2 linked regions of the Sagittula sp. P11 genome follow. The protein of the gene in region 1 interacts with the protein of each later gene in a pairwise test. Links are inferred from orthologs where the notes say so. Each region holds a gene or a part of one and is shown in the gene's direction. Other genes may lie near its edges. The genes, in order: CDO87_RS00825 and dnaA.

Region 1 (16,229 bases):
ACAAGCTGGGCCGCGTCAACGAGGAAGAGCTGGCCGCCGCCTACACCCCCGCCCCGCCGCGCGTCCTGCCTAAGGGAAGCACCGGCCGGGTGATCGTCGGCTGCATGAAAAACGAGGGGCCCTACATCCTCGAATGGGTAGCCTACCACCGCGCCATCGGTTTCGACAATTTCCTGATCTACACCAACGGCTGCGAGGACGGCACGTCCGAGATCCTCGACCGCCTGCAGGAGATGGGCGTCCTCCAGCACCGCAACAACGACAACTGGACCGGCAATTCGCCCCAGCAGTTCGCACTCGACAATGCGCTGGAAGAGCCGGTGATCTGCAATGCGGACTGGATCGCGCACATCGACGTGGACGAGTTCGTCAACATCCGGACGGGCAACGGTACGCTCGACGACTTCTTTGCCGCGGCACCGGACGCGACCAACGTGGCGATGACCTGGCGGCTTTTCGGGCACAACGACGTGTTGAACCTCGAGGACCGCTTCGTCATCGAGCAGTTCGACACCTGCGCCCCGAAGTTCTGCCCCAAGCCGCACACCGTCTGGGGCTTCAAGACGATGTTCCGGAACATCGGCGCCTACGAGAAGATCTCGTGTCACCGGCCCAACAAGCTGGCCGACGGCTTCGAGGACAAGGTGAAATGGGTCAACGGCTCGGGCCGCGACATGACCTCGGAGGCGATCCGGAACGGCTGGCGGTCGTCGAAGAAGTCGATCGGCTACGACCTGATCCAGCTCAACCACTATGCGCTGCGCTCGGCGGAAAGCTATCTGATCAAGCGCCAGCGCGGCCGCGCCCTGCACGTCGACCGCAACATCGGGATCAACTACTGGATCCGGATGGACTGGTCGGTGCACCGCGACGTGACGATCAAGCGCAACGTTCCCCGTCTGCGCGAAGAATACGACCGGCTCCTTGACGATCCGGTCCTGAAGCAATGGCACGAGAAGGCCTTCGAATGGCACCGTGCCAAGGCCGATGAGCTGCATGGGATGCCCGAGTTCGAAGACCTGTACCAGCAGGCGCTCACGCTGAAGCTCACGGAAACCGAACGGGTGGCCTATGCGCTCGCCCTTGATCTGGAGAACTGACATGGATGGCAGCAACGTCATCGAAAGAAACGCCTTCCTGCGCTCGCGCGGGCTGAAGATCCCCAAGCATCCCGAACTCACCACGGGCCGGGTGCGGGCCTCGCTGAAGGAGGGGACCTACGAGCGCAAGGAATGCGACGCGGTCATGCGCGTCGTGCGCGAAGGCGACACCGTTCTCGAACTGGGCGGCGGCATGGGCTACATGTCCACGCTGCTGGCGGTGAAGAAGAAGGTGGCCAAGGTCGTCACCTACGAGGCCAACCCGGGCCTCATCGACTACATCAAGTCGGTGCATGCCGCCAACGACGTGACCAACGTCGAGGTGCGCAATGCCCTGCTCGCACCGGAGAAGGGCGACCCCGTGCCGTTCTACATCCGCAAGAACTTCCTCGCGTCCTCCATGGATGGTGCCATCGACGCCGATGCCATCCTGCGCGAGGAAAAGGTCGAGAAGCAGGCCATCGCCCCGGTGATCGAGGACCTGAAACCGACCGTGCTCGTCTGCGACATTGAAGGCGCGGAGGCAGAGCTTCTGCCCGCCGCCGACTGGTCGTCGCTGCGCGTGGCGATCATCGAACTCCACCCGCAGTGGATCGGACAGAGCGGCGTGCAGGCGGTGTTCGACGCCATGAGCAAGGCCGGGCTGACGTACTTCCCTAAGGCCAGCGAATCCAAGGTCGTCACCTTCCGCAAGGATTGGTAAACGCGGGGCGGAGGACTTTTCGACGAAAAGTCCTCCGCTTCAAGGAATTTTCTTCGGGAAATTCTTCACGCGAACTCCCGGAGCAGCATGCGCATCACCGCCGTCCTCTGCGTCCGCAACGAAGCGGCCTTCCTGCTCGACTGGATGTCGCATCACCTCGCCTGCGGGATCACGCATGTCGTGGCGCTGAGCAACGATTGCGACGACGGCACGGACGCGATGCTCGACCGGCTGGCCGAGATGGGCCACGTCACGCACATCCGCAACGACGGGCCCTACGACAACGGCGGCATCCAGTTCACCGGGCTGAAACTGGCGGACAAGGCCAGGGAGGTGCGCCGCGCGGACTGGCTCCTGCCCATCGACATCGACGAGTTCGTGAACGTCCACGCGGGCGACCGGACCCTGCCCGCCCTGATCGCCGCCCTGCCGGAGGCGACCGCGATCACGCTGACCTGGCGGCTTTTCGGCAATGCGGGCGTGGTGCGGTTCACCGACACGCCGGTGCCGCAGCAGTTCACCCGCGCAGCGCCGGAGATCATGCACTGGCCCTGGCGGGCCTTCATGTTCAAGACGCTCTACCGCAACGACGGCACCTACAGGAAGCTGGGGGTTCACAGGCCGCGCACCCCCGTGGAGGACCTGCTGCCCGACGCCCGCTGGTTCGATGCAGAGGGCCGCGCACTGGACGAGCAGTTCCGCACGCGCCGCATCTTCTCGCCCTTCGGCCAGCCGCTCTACGGTCTGGCACAGCTCAACCACTACCCTCTGGGGACCATGGAGAGCTACGTGCTGAAGGCGGACCGGGGCCGCGCCGTGCACAGCGACCACGCACTCGGGATGGACTACTGGGTGGAACGGAACTGGTGCGAGGTCGAGGACACGAGCATCCTTGCCCTGCCCGGCGTGTCCGAACTGCGGCAGGACTTTGCGGCGGACCCTGTTCTCGGGCCGCTGCATAAACAGGCGGTAGCATGGCGGCACGCCCGCTTTGACGTGCTTCTGGCGGAGGAGCCGAACCGCGCCCTTTTCGCCCGCCTGCTCATGGCCCCGCCCGCGCGTCCGCTGCCCCTCGATGCGGCGCGGTTCCTCGCCGGGCATGCCACCAGGGCGAGCACGGCCGAAGAGACCTGACCAGCGGATCCAACGATGGCCGTCGCAGCCACATCTGCCTCATTTTTCCTTAATTCAACACGACAGAGCCACAAATCTGCCCGACCCGGCAGACATTGTTTCCGAAATGGCCGCCCTCACATGCGGCCGCAGAGGACATGGCATGGCAGCAGACAACGGTTTCACTCCGGATTTCAGCGAGCTTGGCCGCGGAGAGTGGCTGACCGCCCTGAAGGGCCTGGGCGAGGAGCACGGCTTTGCCGAGCCCTTGGGCAAGCGCCATGCCGGTATCTTCATCGAGGACGGCGACACCCTGCTCGTGTCGTTCGAAACCATGTCCGGCATCGAGGCCCTGTCGGCGACCCGCACGCCCATGGGCTTCGACATGGTGCGCGATCACGGCTGGTCGTCGCTTTCCGTCCTTTCCCATGGCGACACGTGGTTCCGCGACCCGCGCGTCTTCGGCTTTTTCGACCAGTTGCTGGACGACGGTTTCTTCGATGAATTCGAGCGGGTTATCTTCTTCGGTACCGGTCCCTGCGGCTATGCCGCCGCCGCCTATTCGGTGGCAGCCCCCGGCGCGCGCGCATTGCTGCTGCAACCGCAGGCCACGCTGGACCCGCGCGTGACTGAATGGGACGACCGTTTCACCGACATGCGCCGCGAGGACTTTACATCACGCTACGGCTTTGCGCCGGACATGATCGACGCGGCCGAGAAGGTCTGGGTGCTCTACGACCCTTATGAACGCCTCGACGCCATGCACTCCGCCCTGTTCGAGCGCGGCAACGTCGACCGTTACCGTATGCCGTTCTTCGGCGGGGCGCTGCAGACCGATCTGCGCCTGATGGACATCCTGCCGAAACTGCTGCTCGAGGTCGCCGACGGCACGCTCGACGCCGCGCGGTTTGCAGCACACATGCGTGCCCGGCGCGACCACCCGCCCTACCTGCGCAAGCTGCTGGCCCGGACCGATGCCAGCCAGCGCGACAAATTGAGCCTCATGCTGTGCCGACACGTGACCGCCCGGATGAACGCCCCGCGGTTCCGCCGGCGACTCGCCCAGCTCGAGGCGCAGAAGGCGCGCAGGTGACGGCTCAGGACCCGCGTCGCAGATATGCCTCGCGCAGGTCCTCCTGGAAATAGCCGAGCGCCGCAACAAGGGTGAACAGGAACACCCGTCCGCCCTCGCCCAGCAAGGACAGGACGGCCGCAGCGGCCAGCAGGCAGACCAGCAATGCCGCCACGCCGCGGTCCTGCTCGGCCAGCATGTGCTCCGACCCGAGCCAGCGGTACAGCCGCTCCGTCACCTGAGCCTCCACATGTCTCGCGCCCCAACCTGCGGCGGCGCCAAGGATCACCGTGAACAGCATCGTCACCCCCTTCATGCCCTCGTCCCGTCATAGCGCGCCACGCCGCTCTGGTGAAGAACGGCGACCCGTGCTAGCGGATTTGCCATGACCCAGATCACGCTTCCCCGCCCGGATGACTGGCACCTGCACCTGCGCGACGGCGCAATGCTGCGTGCCGTGGCCCCCGAGACCGCGCGCCACTTCGGACGTGCGATCATCATGCCCAACCTCGTGCCCCCCGTCGTGACCGGCGACCAGGCCGCCGCCTACCGCGACCGGATCTTGGCCGCGCTTCCCGACGGCAGCGGGTTTACCCCGCTCATGACGCTCTACCTGACAGAGACGACTGACCCGGACGACCTCGCGAAGGCCCACGCCGACGGCATCATCCACGCGGTAAAGCTCTACCCGGCGGGTGCGACGACCAACTCTGCTTCGGGCGTGCGCGACTTCGACAAGGTGCGCCCGGTGCTGGAGCGCATGGCAGAGATCGGTTGCCCGCTGTGTGTGCACGGTGAGGTGGTGGACGCCGACGTCGACATATTCGACCGGGAAGCTGTGTTCATCGACCGGGTGCTGGACCCGCTCCGCCGCGCCACCCCGGACCTGCGCGTCGTCATGGAGCATATCACCACTGCGCAAGGCGCCGATTACGCGCGCGAAGGCGGCGATAACCTGGGGGCGACGATCACCACGCACCACCTCGTCATCAACCGCAATGCCATCCTCGTCGGGGGGATCAAGCCGCACTACTACTGCCTGCCCGTCGCCAAGCGCGAGGAGCACCGGATCGCCCTGCGCAAGGCCGCGACCTCCGGCGATCCGAGCTTCTTCCTTGGCACCGATTCCGCGCCGCACCTCGATCCGCTGAAGGAGAACGCCTGCGGCTGCGCCGGGTGCTTCACCGCGACGAACACCCTTTCGATCTTGGCCGAGGTCTTCGAACAGGAGGGCGCGCTGGACAAGTTGCAGGCCTTCGCCTCAGAGAACGGGCCGCATTTCTATGGTCTGCCGGTGAGCGACGAGACCGTGACCCTGACCAAGGGCGCGCCCGTCGACTACCCGAAGAAGATCGACACGGCAGAAGGCCCCGTCACCGTCTTCGATCCGATGATGCCGCTGCACTGGCGCCTCGACTGAGCGGAAAGCCGCTGCAGGGACATTCAACGCCGCCTTCGGGCGGCGTTTTCGTTTGGTCCGGAGGGCTGGCGCATCGAGGAAATGGGACGCCGTCCGCCGGTATCACGCCGCGGAAAAGACCGGTGCCCGGCGAACAAGCACCGTCCTGAACGCCCAACCCCTTGCCTGGGCGGCCATCTGGCAAGCGCAACGCGGCACCGAAAAGGTTCTGTTCCCCTGTGCAGGCTTGCAAGAGATCGTGGTCGATGGCGGAAAATGCGGCAGCGGAGCCCCTGCCAGAGCCGCTAAGCGCATCAAGGGTACCGAGGTGTTGAAATTTTAAACCCTATTCATCTAGGCTGGTCGGCATAACGGTCAATGCACCGAGGGACAGAAAGAAGGAGACCGCCCATGGACGCTCTCATCGACCTGCTTCTGGACTGGATCGGCGAGAACAGTGCCTATCAGACCAGTGACCTTGATCCGCCGGCGGTCGTGGAACTCGGCCCAAAGGAACTGACCCGCGAATACTACTACGGCCGCGCGCACCTCATCCCCGAAGACGGCGTCGACGACCGGCTGAACGCCATCTACATCGCGAACGAGGGGCCGGAGGGCACGATCTTCATCCTCTCGCCCGACCAGATCGACGGGGCGGAGAACTTCGCTGATCCGCGCGACAACCCGCTCTGGCGCGAAATCCTTCTGCATGAGCTGGTGCACCACGCACAGCACGACCACGGCGCCGAGACCTGGACCTGTATCTCGCTGTCGGAATCGGAGGCCTACCAGATGGGCGGCGCCTTCCTGCGGGAGATGAACGTCCCCGACCCGATGAAGGACCGCACGGCCAGCGACAAGATCTACAAGTCCTGCGACGGCTGAGCCAGCGTACCGACGTTTCGAGCGGGCATCGTGTGCAGGTGCCCGGTGTAGGATACGAGCCGCCCCAGCAGCGGCAGGGCGATCGAGACGTCGAACCTGTAAAGCCCGGCTTCCTGCCATTCCCTGGCCGCCACGCGGGGCCAGAGCGCGCGGGGCAAGGGCACGCCAAGCATCATCACCCGCTCCGCCCCGAGCCTGAGGCCGCCAGCCTCCGGGACAAGGCGCGTATCCACCCGGATCAGCCCCAGCCGCTCCGCCAGCAGCCCATCTTTGGTTGCGTCAAGACGCGACACCATGCGGGTGATCCCGATCTCCCGGGTCCAGCGCGCCCCCTGCCCGTCGGCTTCCGTCACCAAGCGGAACGGCACATCCCGCGCGGCACGGGGCAGCCCCACGGCCCGGGCCAGCAGCCGTAACGCCCCCGCATCGGCAGGTGTCACGGCGATCCGCCCCTCGAACGCGCCAAAGCCCGCGTGCAAGGCCCGGCAGGCAGGCGGCAGCGCCGCCATCCGGTCGCCCAGCAACATGGCATAGGGTGTCACGAGATCAGCCGCCGCCGCAGTTCGGGATCGGGCAAGGCGCAGAGGTCGGTCTTGCCGAAGTGATACCGGTTCCTCGCTATCCGGGCATAGAGCCAGTCCTGCACGCCCAAGGGCAGCAACCCGAGCGCCCGAAGGGGCCGGAAGCCGCGATGCAGCCGCGGGAACAACGCCACGATGGCGTCGAGCGACCCGCGCGCCTGCCCCTCGTGCAGCATCAGCCAACTGTCGGGATCGTCCGGCGACAGGTCGTAGTGTCCCAGCAATCCGCGGCCCAGCGGCGATTGCGCCGTGCAGATGCGGACCGCGTCTTCACGATCCAGCCGCGCTATCCGGCGCGCGGTGGCGGAGCAGAGCGCGCAGTCCCCGTCCATGACCACGAGGATGCAGGCATCGTCGAAGGCCGGAACCTCCGGATCGTCGCGGTAGGAATAGGGCGGGCGCGGTGCGGGACGCATGGCGATCTCCTCTTGCGGCAGGATACACCGCCTTTGCCCATTGCACATGCGCGATATGGTCCCCTTGCACCAAGGCACAAGCGCGCCCCTTTCCCCCCTGATCAAAACCCGCTAATCGACGCCTGACCCAAAGGAGTGCCGCCCATGATCCCCTCGACCTATCCTTCCGCCGAAGAAATGGCCCGCCTGACCGCGCGCATGCTGTGGGAGATCGAGGCGGTGAACTTCATGCAGGATGAGCCGTTCAAGCTCGCCTCCGGCCAGCTGAGCCCGGTCTACATCGACTGCCGCAAGCTGATCTCCTTCCCGCGCATCCGCTCCACCCTGATGGACTTCCTGACGGTGACGGTCATGCGCAATGCGGGCTTCGAGGCCTTCGACAACATCGCCGGCGGCGAGACGGCGGGCATCCCGTTTGCCGCGCTGGTGGCTGAGCGCATGGCCCTGCCGATGACCTATGTGCGGAAGAAACCGAAGGGCTACGGCCGCAACGCCCGGATCGAGGGTGCGATGACCGAGGGCCAGCGCGTGCTGCTGGTAGAGGACCTGACCACCGACGGCGGCTCGAAACTGTCCTTCGTCGATGCGATCCGCGACACCGGCGCGACCTGCGCGCATACGGCGGTGATCTTCTACTACGGCATCTTCCCCGAGACGATCAAAACGCTGGGCGACCACGGCGTCTCGCTGCACCACCTGTGCACCTGGTGGGAGGTTCTGGCCGAAGCGCCGGAGAAGCACGCCGGCGTCCTGTCGGAGGTCGAGTCGTTCCTGAAGGACCCCCACGCCTGGCGCGCGGCCCGCGGCGGAGCCTGAGGGACCGCACCCCGGCCCGTCAAAGCAGGGGCTTCCCGGCGCTGACGTGGCGTCACAGAAATTTCACGTTCCCTTGCGGTGTGTCCCAGCCGACACGCCGATGAGTCGCCCACAGGCCATTTTTGGCCTATCTTGCGATGTGGACCCTTTCTGTGACAAGATCATGTGGGGACAGCGGTCCACCGCTTATCCCCAGAGATTTACACTCTGCACCCCGGAAATCCGGTTTGCTACACGGTCAGCCTGAGCAGTGGGGATGAAAATGAACGAGATAACGACGATCAATCCGACCGGCGTTCACGTCGACGCCGCCGAGACCATGCCGCACTCCATCGAGGCCGAACAGCAGCTTCTGGGCGCGATCCTGACCGACAACGACATCTTCGACCGCGTCGCGTCGATCATCCGGGCCGAGCACTTCTACGACCCGGTGCACACCCGAATCTTCGAGATCGCCGCCGCGCGCATCGCCAAGAACAACCTCGCCTCCCCGGTGACGCTCAAGGCCTTCATGGCCGACGACGAGGGTCTTCAGGAACTGGGCGGCGCGGCCTACCTCGCACGGCTTGCGGCCTCTGCCGTCTCCACCTTCGCGGTGCGGGACTATGCGCAGATGATCTACGACCTGTCGGTGCGCCGCGACCTGATCCGCCTCGGCCGCGAGATCTCGGACAAAGCCGCAAAGGTCGACGTCGCCTCCGAACCAAGGGAGCAGATCGTCGAGGCCGAGCAGAAGCTCTACAAGATGGCCGAGCAGGGCAACGCCGAGTCGGGCTTCCAGTCCTTCCTGCGCGCCGTGACGGAGGCGGTGAACGTCGCCAACGCCGCCTACCAGCGCGAAGGCGGTCTGGCGGGAATCTCCACCGGCCTCATTGACATGGACAAGAAGCTGGGCGGCCTGCACCCGTCCGACCTCTTGATCCTCGCGGGTCGTCCCTCCATGGGGAAGACCTCGCTCGCCACCAACATCGCCTTCAACATCGCCAAGGCCTACAAGAAGGGCACCCGGCCCGACGGCTCTGTCGGCGCGCTCGACGGTGGCGTGGTCGGGTTCTTCTCGCTCGAAATGAGCGCCGAGCAGCTGGCTGGCCGTATCCTCGCCGAGGCGTCCGAGATCTCGTCCCACAAGATCCGCCAGGGCGACATGGAGGAGCACGAGTTCCGCCGTTTCGTCGAGGCCGCCAAGGAACTGGAAGCCTGCCCGCTCTACATCGACGACACGCCCGCGCTGCCGATCAGTCAGGTCGCGGCCCGGTCGCGCCGCCTGAAGCGGACGCACGGGCTTGACCTCATCATCGTCGACTATCTTCAGCTTCTGCGCGGCACCGCCGAGAACCGCGTGCAGGAAATCGCGGAAATCTCCATGGGTCTCAAGGCGATAGCGAAGGAACTTAACATCCCGGTGATCGCGCTGTCGCAGCTGTCGCGCCAGGTGGAAAGCCGCGAGGACAAGCGGCCTCAGCTGTCCGACCTCCGGGAATCGGGCTCCATCGAGCAGGACGCCGACGTGGTGATGTTCGTGTTCCGCGAAGAATACTACGTGGAACGCGAAAAGCCCTCCGACGACCGGCTGGACGAGATGGTCGCCTGGCAGGAACGCATGTCGCGCCTGCACGGCAAGGCCGAGGTCATCATCGGCAAGCAGCGTCACGGCCCCATCGGCACCGTGGAACTGTCGTTCGAAAGTCAGTTCACCCGCTTCGGCAACCTCGTGAAGCCCTGGCAGGAAGGCTGATCCCCGAGTGCGCCGCGGGCCTGTGTCAGCGGCTGCCCTGCCTCAGGTAACTTGTCAGCAACCGGCTGTTGTAGGACGCCCGCCCGGCCTTCATCGCGTCGATCTCGCCTTGAGACTTGGCGCGCCGGTGTCCGATAGCCAGCGGCCTGGTGGCGGTGGCGAGACGCGGATCGGTCCGGGGCGATGCGCCGGAGGGTTCCCGCGACGCGCGGCCATCCAGCGGCGACTCTGGCTCCGGGACGGTGCCCGGCTCCTGCTCGGCCTCGTCTTCTGCCATGCCATAGTACACGGCCAAACCGGCCCCGATGACTGCGCCAGTCGCGATCACGGCCACGCCGACCAGCCCGGCCGCGGCGCCGAAGGTGACAGCCGCGACCGCAACCGCAGCGATGGCGATGATGCCGATGCCCAGCAGTCCCCAGCCGCGCGCATTGCTGCCCGGTCCGCCGCCCCGTTCCCGCTGCAGCGCCAGCCCGGCGCCCCGCATGAAGGTGTCTGCCGCCGCACGCGCTGCCGCGCCGCCGGTCTCGACAACCGCTCCGCCGCCGACCGTCCACAGCAGTTGCGCGGCGATGCTGCCCCCGGTCATGGCGCCCTGCGCCGCATCGGCCAGCACGCCGTCCTGGTTGCCCGCGCTGATGACGATCAGCCCGTTCACCAGATCCGCAACGAAATCCGTGAGCAGGTTCATCATGCCCGCGCCAAGGTTGCCCATGGTCTTCAGCACGCCGACCAGACCCGCCTCGAAGGCCGACCACCCGACCAGTGCGGCCGCATGTATCGCCGCCATGACGGCGCCCGCGACGGGCACCCAGCCGCCAAGGGCCGCACCAAGGGGTTTGTAGGCGTCGACCGCCAGGAGGTTGAACACCAGCGTGTCGACCTGCGGGCGTGAAATTCCCGAGAAATCCATGTCAAATGTCTCCGCTTTGAAATGCGGAGAAGTGTACCGCGTCGCGGGGAACCGACAAAGTGCCCCCTTCCTGACTGACACAATTGTCAGGCAAACACGCCGCCTCAGTGGACCCGCCTGCGCGCACGGGCGTGGCTTCGCCGGGTCAGAGCACGACGGCCAGCCCCAGGTAGGTGCCAAGCTCGCCCAGCAGCGCCGCGCCGCCGAGGATTTCCGTGGTCCGCCCCCCCAACCGCCTGAGCGCGAAGATCCGGAACGCCTGCCCCAGCGCGATGGCACCAATAGCTGCGGCGACACCGGCCCAGGCACCAGCCACGAACTCCAGCGCCAGCACGGCCAGTATCGTGCCCGCCAGCGCGACGCGGTAGCCGTCGGGCGTCACCCCGGGCAGCAGCACCTCCATCCCTCGCCTGCGGGCGGAGACGGTGCTTGCCGCGGTGTGCACCGCCGCCATGCGCCCCAGCCCCATCCCGGCAATCAGCGCCACCGCCGCCACGCCCGGCGTGAAGGACACCAGCAGGACCACCTTCAGCGCCAGCGTCAGGCCGACAGCCAGCGCGCCGCGGGGCCCCCCGCCCCGCGCCATGCGCGCCAGCACCGCGTCCCGGCCCGTCTCTCCGGCCAGCGCCTCCACCGCGACGGAAAGTCCCATCTCGTCGCGCACGCCGCTCAGCAGCAGCACCGCGACCACGGCCACGAGCACGGCCGCCGCCTCCGGCAGGACCTGCGCCGCCAGCCACAGCACCGCCGCCCCGGCGCAGCCGACCAGCGCACCGATCACCGGGTGATACTTGACCGAGCGCACCAGCAGGTCCTCCGACACGTCTCCGCCCGCCGGGGGCACGAGCCGCGTGACCTCCCCCAGTGCCAGCCTGAACAGTTCGGCCTCCAGCCGCAGCGTGTCCTTCATGTGCCCTGCCTCGAACCCCTTTCCGGCCAAGCATATCCCCGCCCGTCCGGCGCATGAAGCCGCATTTCCCCCTTGACCCCAACATCCAACCTGCCAAAGACAGGCAACATGGCCATGGCGAAGCTGACAATCGACCTGGGCGCCCTGCGCGCCAACTGGACCGCCCTCGCCGCCCTGTCGGAGGGCGAGACGGGCGCCGTCGTCAAGGCGGACGCCTATGGCCTCGGTGCCGAGAAATGCGTGCCCGTTCTGGCCGCCGCCGGGGCGCGGACCTTCTTCGTGGCCGTCGCCGAGGAAGGCGCACGGCTGCGCCGCATCCTCGGCCCCGGCCCCGAGATCTGCGTGTTCTCCGGCCACATGCCCGGCGACCGCGACATGATCCGCGATGCCGACCTCGTGCCGATGATCAACTCCATCGACCAGATGCTGATGCACGTCGAAGGGCTGCCCGCCCATCCCTTCGGCATCCAGCTCGACAGCGGCATGAACCGCCTCGGGATGGAACCGGCGGAGTGGTCCGCCCTGCGCGATATCGCCCTCGCCCAGCACCCGCGGCTGGTGATGAGCCACCTCGCCTGCGCCGACGAGCCCGATCACCCGATGAATGCCCGCCAGCTGGCAGCCTTCCGCGAAATGACCGACGGCATCGACGCGCCGCGCTCCTTCGCGGCGACGGGCGGCATCCTGCTGGGGCCGGACTACCACTTCGACATGACGCGCCCTGGAGTGGGCCTCTACGGCGGCCTGCCCTTCGTCGACGCGCAGCCGGTCGTCAGCCTCGAGATCCCGGTGATCCAGACGCGCGACGTGTTGCCCGGCGAAACCGTCGGCTACGGCAACTCCTGGACCGCCGCCGCGCCGACCCGCGTCGCGACCATCGCCGGCGGCTATGCCGACGGCATCCACCGCGCCATGGGACCCGCCGCCCACGTCTGGGCCGGCGAGACGCGCTGCAAGATCCTCGGCCGCATCTCCATGGACCTGATCGCCGTCGACGTGACCGGCCTCGGCGAAGTGCCGGACCATGTCGAACTCATCGGCCTGCACCAGGGGATCGACACCCTCGCGGACTGGGCCGGCACCATCGGCTACGAGGTGCTCACCTCCTTCGGCGCGCGCTACGACCGCAGCTATACCGGCGCATGACGCTGCTGGCCCCCCTCGGCTGGCTGGGCCGCGCCCTGCTGCATTGGCTGGCCGCCATCGGCCGGGTCACGCGCTTCGGCCTCACTGCGCTCAGCCACACCGTCCGCCCCCCCTTCTACGCGGGCGAATTCGGCGCCGCGCTGATGAACGTGGGCTGGCTGTCGCTGCCGGTCGTGGGTCTCACCGCCGTCTTCACCGGCGCCGCACTCGCCCTGCAGATCTATTCCGGCGGCGCCCGCTTCAACGCCGAGGCCGTGGTGCCGCAGATCGTCGCCATCGGCATGGTGCGCGAACTGGGGCCGGTGCTGGTAGGCCTGATGATCGCCGCCCGCGTGACCTCCTCCATCGCAGCCGAGATCGCCACCATGAAGGTGACCGAACAGATCGACGCGCTCACGACCCTCTCCACCAACCCGATGAAATACCTCGTGGCGCCGCGCTTGCTCGCCGCACTGCTGGTGGTGCCCGCCCTCGTAGGCATCGGCGACGTGATCGGCATCTTCGGCGGCTACGCGGTGGCCACCGGCAGCCTCGGATTCAACGCCGCCGCCTACCTGAAGAACACCGTGGATTTCCTCGAACCGCTGGACGTGGTCTCGAGCCTCGTCAAGGGCTGCGCCTTCGGCGGCATCGCGGCGCTCATGGGCTGCTACTTCGGCATGATGTCGGGCCGCGGCGCACAGGGCGTGGGCCGCGCCACCAAGGGCAGCGTGGAGGCCGCCGCCGTCCTGATCCTCGCCGCCAACTTCCTGCTGACCGGCGCCTTCTTCTCGCTATGACCCTCGCGCCCGCCTCCACTCCAGAGACCCACCCCGCCATGCCGGGCGCGTCCTGCCGTTTCTCCGCTTTCGAAATACTCACTCCGACGGCTGACGGTCCCGCAACGCACGGGGGCATACGATGATCGCTCTCAACGGCGTCACCAAGTCCTTCGGCCAGAACCATGTCCTGCAGGGCGTCGACCTTGAGATCGCGCAGGGCACCTCCATGGTGATCATCGGCGGCTCCGGCACCGGCAAGTCGGTGTTGCTGAAATGTATCCTGGGCCTCGTCACGCCCGATGCAGGCACGATCACGCTCGACGGGCAGGACGTGACGACGCAGGACCGCGACGCCTTCCTCGCCCGCTTCGGCATGCTGTTCCAGGGCGGCGCGCTCTTCGATTCACTCACCGTCTGGCAGAACGTCGCCTTCCGCCTGCTCCGCGGCAGCCTCGCCCGGCCAAAGGCCGAGGCCCGCGAGATCGCCATCGAGAAACTGCGCCGCGTCGGCCTGACGCCCGATGTGGCCGACCGTTTCCCGGCCGAACTGTCGGGCGGCATGCAGAAACGCGTGGGTCTCGCGCGCGCCATCGCCGCAGAGCCCGAGATCATCTTCTTCGACGAACCGACCACAGGGCTCGACCCGATCATGGCCGGGGTTATCAACGACCTGATCCGCGAGATCGTGACCGAGATGGGCGCAACCGCCATGACGATCACCCACGACATGACCTCCGTCCGGGCGATTGCCGACAATGTCGCCATGCTCCATGGCGGCACCATCCGCTGGACCGGACCGGTGACCGAGCTCGACCGCTCCGGCGACGCCCATGTGGACCAGTTCATCCACGGCCGCGCCACCGGGCCGATCGCGGCGGTGCGCTGACACACGCGGGGACCCGCGTGACACCACGGAACGGATTGATTTTCTTCGGCCCATGGTGTCAATGCAGGCCGACCGCCACCACCGCCCGGGAGACCTCATGAACAGCCTCCTCCAGCCCGACCCGGTGCTGCTCGGGTTCCTGTTCTTCAACAAGTTCATCTATCTCGAGGTCCTCGCCCTCCTGGCGCTGATCCGCGTGATCGCCGGGCGCGGCCTTGCCCGCTGGCCCGCGCTCATGACACTGGTGCTCTGCCTCGGCGGCATCGCCACGGTCTTCGCGCCCGCGCTCGGCCTGAACGAGGGCCCGCTTTACGTCACAGCCGCGCAGATGATGGCGGGCGGCGGCGGAATGGCGCCCCTGCTCGTTCCCTCCGCGATCTTCCTGATCTGCTCCATCACCCCCCGCGCCCGCTGGCGGATCATCGACGTGCTGCACCTGCTGATGCTGGCCGGCCTGCTTGTGGTGTGGTGGTGGGTCTCCTGACCAAACTGACCGAAGGCAGGCGGCGCAGAGCCCCGCCATACACACCCATGCGCTACGTGAACCTCGCCTTCCTCGTTCTCTACCCGCTCTCGTGGTTCGCCCCGCTCCTGCGCGCCGGGCTGCTGCCGCTCTTCGGCATGTCCGAGATCTCGGTGATTTCCGGCCTGAGGTCGCTCTGGCAGACCGACATCTTCCTTGCGCTTGTCGTGACCCTGTTCGCTCTTGTCGCGCCGATGCTGAAGACGCTCGGTCTCGCACTCCTTCAGTTCGACGTACTCGACCGGCGCGCCCTGCCGGCGCTCAACCTGCTCGGCAAGTTCGCCATGGCCGACATCTTCCTGATCGCGCTCTACGTCACCCTCGCCAAGGGCCTGGGCGTCGGGAGGGTGGAAACCGCCTGGGGTCTCTACTTCTTCACCGCACTGATCCTCGGCTCCATCGTGCTGGGCGCGCTCGAGGCTCGTCGCACCCAAGGGGCTTAGGCCCCCTGACGCGGCCCGACCCGCGCAGACCATTGGCCGGCTTCCCCCGGAGGTACTCAGCCAGGGCGAGTACAAGGACCTCCGTCCTTCATCCTGGGCCTACTGTACTCGGGCGGCGCAGGGCGCCCCCCGCCAGCGAGGCGAAACCGTTCCCTTCCGCCGCGATCCCCGTTACATACGCGCTTCCGATCCCAGCGGAGGTTATTCATGGCAAAGGCCGTCAGCCGATTCGTCTGCCAGTCCTGCGGCAACGTCACGACCAAGTGGGCAGGCCGATGCGAGGCCTGCGGCGAGTGGAACTGCATCCAGGAAGAAAAGCCGCTGTCGCAGGGCCCCGCCGGGAAGACCCTTGGCCAGTCGCGCGGGCGTGCCGTCCAGCTCTCCGATCTGTCCAGCAAGGAAGCACCGCCGCCGCGCACCGCCTGCAAGCTCGACGAGCTTGACCGTGTGCTGGGCGGCGGCCTCGTGCCCGCCTCTGCCGTGCTGGTGGGGGGCGATCCGGGGATCGGGAAATCGACCCTCCTGCTGCAGGCCGCCGCGGCCTTTGCCAACGCCGGGCTGAAGGTCATCTACATTTCGGGCGAGGAAGCCTCGGCCCAGGTCAGGCTGCGTGCGCAGCGCCTCAACCTTGCCGAGGCGCCCGTCCGGCTCGCCACGGAGACCAACCTTCGCGACATCCTCACGACGCTGGACAAGGAACGTCCCGACCTCGCCATCGTCGACTCGATCCAGACCATGTGGGCCGACAACGTCGATTCCTCGCCGGGCTCCGTGTCCCAGGTCCGGGCCGCGGCGCACGAACTGACGACATTCGCCAAGCGCACCGG
Region 2 (4,585 bases), 2.0 Mb from region 1 along the record:
ATCCCCTCGGCCAGTTCGTGCACGCGCATCCCATGCCGGAGAAACACGATCACGTCGTCTTCGACATGGAGAACGGCGCCCGCGTCACGTTCAACGATCCGCGTCGCTTCGGCGCCATGGACCTGATGCCCACGCAGGCGGCCGAGGCGCACCCGCTGCTCGCCCGGATCGGTCCGGAACCGCTGAGCAATGCCTTCACCGAATCCCACCTCGTGGAGCGACTCAAGGGGCGGAACATGCCGGTCAAATCCGCGCTTCTGGACCAGAAGATCGTCGCCGGACTGGGCAACATATACGTTTGTGAAGCGCTGTTCCGTGGCGGCATCCATCCGGCGCGACGTTGTGTCCGCATCTCCGCGGCGCGGATTTCGGCGCTGGTTCCCATCGTCCGCGACGTGCTGGACGACGCCATCGCGGCGGGCGGATCATCTCTCCGGGATTTCCGGCAAGCCGATGGAGAACTTGGATATTTCCAGCACAGCTTTGACGTCTACGGACGTGAGGGTGAGCCATGCAGGGCGCCCGGTTGCACCAGTAAGATCCAGCGTATCGTGCAGTCGGGGCGGTCGTCCTTCTTCTGCCCGACCTGCCAAAGATAAGCTTGATCGTCTTCACCGAAGTGTTAAGGCTTGGCCTCTGACGGAACCGGACGGAGCCCTATTCTCATGGCCTATGAGACGATCATCGTCGAAGTAGAAGACCACGTCGCCACCATCAGACTCAATCGCCCCGACGCCCTGAACGCTCTCAACTCCGAGATGTTGGGAGAGCTGTGCCAGGCGCTGAAGGAAGCTGATGGCAACGACAAGGTGCGTTGCATCATCATCACCGGTTCGCAGAAAGCGTTCGCCGCCGGTGCCGACATCAAGGAAATGTCCGACAAGAGCTACGTCGACATGTTCCTGTCGGATTTCTTCGGGGCGGAAGGCGGCACCATCGGCCGCACCCGCAAACCGATCATCGCCGCCGTTGCTGGATACGCGCTGGGTGGCGGTTGCGAGCTGGCGATGATGTGCGACTTCATCATCGCCGCCGACAACGCGAAGTTCGGCCAGCCTGAGATCAACCTCGGGGTGATTCCCGGTCTTGGTGGCACGCAGCGCCTGACCCGCTTTGTCGGCAAGTCAAAGGCGATGGACATGACGCTGACCGGCCGGTTCATGGACGCGGAAGAGGCGGAGCGTTCCGGCCTCGTCAGCCGCGTCGTGCCGGCAAAGCAACTGATGGAAGAGACCCGCGCCGCGGCCGAGAAGATCGCAGAGAAGTCGATGATCTCGACCATCGCCTGCAAGGAAGCGGTGAACATCTCTTACGAGACGACGCTGTCCCAGGGTCTGCTGTTCGAGCGCCGTGCCTTCCACGCGCTGTTCAACACCGAGGACCAGAAGGAGGGCATGGGCGCATTCATGGAAAAGCGCTCGGCCCAGTTCCGGGACCGCTGACCGCGGATCAGGCCGGAAAGTACAGATTCCGGCAAGCATCCGAACGTGATGCTTGCCGAAACCGGGTGTGTGCTATATAGGCGCCCGTCATACATGCGCGTGATGCCCGCTCAGGCAAGAATCGGTCCCGCAGTCCGTTCGGGTCCTGAGAGGCATTGCGTCGTCACAGAGAACTTGAACCGATACCACGAACAGGACCGATCATCATGGCAAACACACCCCAGTCCAAGAAGCGCGCACGTCAGTCGGAAAAGCGTTACGCCGTCAACAAGGCACGTCGCTCGCGCATCCGCACCTACCTCCGCAAGGTCGAAGAGGCGATCGCATCCGGCGATCAGTCCGCGGCACAGGAAGCGCTGAAGGCGGCCCAGCCCGAACTGATGCGCGGCGTGACCAAGGGCGTGTTCCACAAGAACACCGCTTCCCGCAAGATGTCGCGCCTCGCGTCACGCGTGAAGTCGATCGGCGCCTGAAGCGCCAGCAATACCAATACCATGTGTTGAAAAAGCGCCCTCACAAGGGCGCTTTTTTGCGTTTTCAAGGTGTTGCAGGAACGCCAGATTCTTTTTCCGGATTCACCGAGTCAAGCTACAAGATCGGTTGCCGGAAACTGACGAAGGTTGGTAATTTCACCGAGCGAGTCACGTCGCACTGGGGGGACAAGGCTGCCAGCCCACGCGTTCATTGGGGAAAGCGGGGGCAAACTTGTCAGGGCACTTGAAGTGCTTTTGATGATGTTCAGGGGAAACCCTGGCCATGTCCAGGATACAGACCGGGTCTTCGGACCTGCGCACCGAGGGGACATCGGGCGCGGGAATCGGTGGATCGTTGGAGCAGTCGCTCCACGCCTCGAACCTTACGGGTTACGAGCGGGCTGTTCTGTTCCTCGCTGTGCGTGAACGCGTCCGTCGGCAGGCGGAGAGCAGGAACGGAACTGAGGACACAGTTGGCGGATGACAAAAGAACAATGGGGCGCCCTCCAAGAGCAGATTTGCAAGACGATCGGTCAGAACAACTACAAGACCTGGATCGAGCCGTTGCGCTTCCGCGGAGTTACGCCTGAGGGCATCGTAACGCTGCAGGCACCGACGAACTTCTTCGGGACGTACGTCTCGCAGAACTTCGGCGACATGCTTCTGGCACAGATTTCCACGGTGGAACCGTCGGCGCGCCGTCTGGCATTCCAGGCCGGGATCGTGGACGACCCCAGCGACAAGGCCGAGGAAAAGGCCAAACCGCTGAACCTTCCGGAAACGGAGCAGGCGCCGGTCACGTCTTCCCGCGACCAGCAGCTGCCGGGTGCGCCGCTGGACATGCGATTTACCTTCGACACCTTCGTGGTCGGCAAACCGAACGAACTGGCTCACGCCGCCGCGCGCCGCGTGGCCGAGGGCGGTCCGGTGACGTTCAACCCGCTGTTCCTGTATGGTGGTGTTGGCCTTGGTAAGACGCACCTGATGCACGCCATTGCGTGGGAGCTGTCGCAGCGCAATCCCGGTCTGACCGTGCTGTACCTGTCGGCAGAACAGTTCATGTACCGCTTCGTGCAGGCGCTGCGCGAACGAAAGATGATGGACTTCAAGGAGATGTTCCGCTCCGTCGACGTGCTGATGGTCGACGACGTGCAGTTCATCGCGGGCAAGGATTCCACGCAGGAAGAGTTCTTCCACACGTTCAATGCGCTCGTGGACCAGAACAAGCAGATCATCATTTCCGCCGACCGTGCCCCGGACGAGATCAAGGACCTGGAAAACCGCATCCGTTCGCGGCTTCAGTCCGGCCTCGTCGTCGACCTGCATCCGACCGATTACGAACTCCGCCTCGGCATCCTGCAGTCGAAGGTCGAGGTCTATCGCGGCATGCACCCGGGCCTGCAGATCGACGATGGCGTGCTTGAATTCCTCGCGCATCGTATCTCGACGAACGTGCGCGTGCTCGAAGGGGCGCTGACCCGTCTGTTCGCCTTCGCCTCGCTGGTCGGCAAACCGATCAACATGGATCTCGTGCAGGACAGTCTTGCCGACGTGCTGCGCGCGTCGGAGCGCAAGATCTCCATCGACGAGATCCAGCGCAAGGTGGCCGAGCACTACAACATCCGCCTGTCGGACATGATCGGGCCGAAGCGGGTCCGCAACTTTGCCCGTCCGCGGCAGGTGGCCATGTACCTGTGCAAGCAGCTCACATCGCGGTCCCTTCCGGAGATCGGCCGCCGCTTTGGCGGGCGCGACCACACCACCGTCATGCACGGCGTGCGGCGCATCGAAGAGCTGCGCCAGCAGGACGGCCAGATCGACGAAGATGTGGAGATGCTGCGCCGCGCTCTGGAGGCCTGAAAAGGCGCATCCTGAGTCTGCCTCACAACACTTGGAGCCGTGGCACGCCGTTTCGGGGCGGCGCGCCTTGACGCTTCCGGAAATCCAACAGACAAATGGCGAAAACCGGCTTGGAGCGGGGTCCGCTCCGCGCTAACGTGCGCGTCCGGACTGGCGGAGAGGGTGTAGTGCGATGAAGATCAGCATGGAACGGGCGGCGCTTCTGCGCGCGGTCGCGCAGGCGCAATCGGTCGTGGAGCGGCGCAATACCATTCCGATATTGGCCAACGTCCTTATCGAGGCGGAAGGCGAGACGGTCACGTTCCGCGCCACCGACCTCGATATCGAGGTTCTCGACAAGGCCGTGGCCCAGGTCGAGAAGCCGGGCGGCACCACGGTGTCCGCCGTCACCCTGCACGAGATCGTTCGCAAGTTGCCGGACGGATCGCTTGTTGCCCTTGCCGAGGAACCGGGCACCGGGCGGCTGACAGTGTCTGCGGGCCGTTCGAACTTCAGCCTCGCGACGCTGCCGAAAGAAGACTTCCCGGTCATGGCATCGTCCGAATACGGCTCGAACTTCACCGCCAAGGCCGAAGTCCTCCGCCGCCTGTTCGACAAGTCCAAGTTCGCAATCTCGACCGAGGAAACACGGTATTACCTGAACGGCGTCTACATGCATGTGGCCGACGGCGATGGCGGTCCGGCCCTGCGCTGCGTCGCGACCGACGGCCACCGGCTGGCCCGCATCGACGCGCCGCTGCCCGACGGCGCCGCGGACATGCCCGGCGTGATCGTCCCCCGCAAGACCGTGGGTGAAATGCGCAAGCTTCT

The links.
Region 2: the proteins of CDO87_RS00825 (region 1) and dnaA interact in binary tests that used the Escherichia coli proteins (3 or more experiments, as listed by UniProt). The link is inferred for Sagittula sp. P11 from one-to-one orthologs.

The regions. Positions count from the first base shown.
Region 1 is NZ_CP021913.1:161,526-177,754, forward strand. What follows is about bases 7,708-10,583. They hold CDO87_RS00825 (replicative DNA helicase), read left to right. Parts: upstream 7,708-8,347; coding sequence 8,348-9,820; downstream 9,821-10,583. Other genes in these bases: CDO87_RS00820 (orotate phosphoribosyltransferase), read left to right, coding at 7,708-8,085; CDO87_RS00830 (hypothetical protein), read right to left, coding at 9,846-10,583. In the rest of the region: CDO87_RS00775 (glycosyltransferase family 2 protein), read left to right, coding at 1-1,100; CDO87_RS00780 (FkbM family methyltransferase), read left to right, coding at 1,102-1,803; CDO87_RS00785 (glycosyltransferase family 2 protein), read left to right, coding at 1,891-2,937; CDO87_RS00790 (phosphoadenosine phosphosulfate reductase), read left to right, coding at 3,080-4,009; CDO87_RS00795 (hypothetical protein), read right to left, coding at 4,014-4,304; pyrC (dihydroorotase), read left to right, coding at 4,374-5,408; CDO87_RS00805 (hypothetical protein), read left to right, coding at 5,799-6,272; CDO87_RS00810 (DUF4166 domain-containing protein), read right to left, coding at 6,251-6,814; CDO87_RS00815 (thiol-disulfide oxidoreductase DCC family protein), read right to left, coding at 6,811-7,269; more of CDO87_RS00820, read left to right, coding at 7,414-7,707; more of CDO87_RS00830, read right to left, coding at 10,584-10,733; CDO87_RS00835 (adenosylcobinamide-GDP ribazoletransferase), read right to left, coding at 10,879-11,643; alr (alanine racemase), read left to right, coding at 11,752-12,789; CDO87_RS00845 (ABC transporter permease), read left to right, coding at 12,786-13,568; CDO87_RS00850 (ABC transporter ATP-binding protein), read left to right, coding at 13,690-14,436; CDO87_RS00855 (hypothetical protein), read left to right, coding at 14,534-14,920; and 2 more genes. UniProt on the Escherichia coli protein: The main replicative DNA helicase, it participates in initiation and elongation during chromosome replication. Travels ahead of the DNA replisome, separating dsDNA into templates for DNA synthesis.
Region 2 is NZ_CP021913.1:2,141,098-2,145,682, forward strand. Bases 1,742-4,585 are described here. They hold dnaA (chromosomal replication initiator protein DnaA), read left to right. Parts: upstream 1,742-2,395; coding sequence 2,396-3,775; downstream 3,776-4,585. Other genes in these bases: rpsT (30S ribosomal protein S20), read left to right, coding at 1,742-1,915; dnaN (DNA polymerase III subunit beta), read left to right, coding at 3,948-4,585. In the rest of the region: mutM (bifunctional DNA-formamidopyrimidine glycosylase/DNA-(apurinic or apyrimidinic site) lyase), read left to right, coding at 1-599; CDO87_RS10480 (enoyl-CoA hydratase), read left to right, coding at 666-1,442; more of rpsT, read left to right, coding at 1,649-1,741. UniProt on the Escherichia coli protein: Plays an essential in the initiation and regulation of chromosomal replication. Binds in an ATP-dependent fashion to the origin of replication (oriC) to initiate formation of the DNA replication initiation complex once per cell cycle.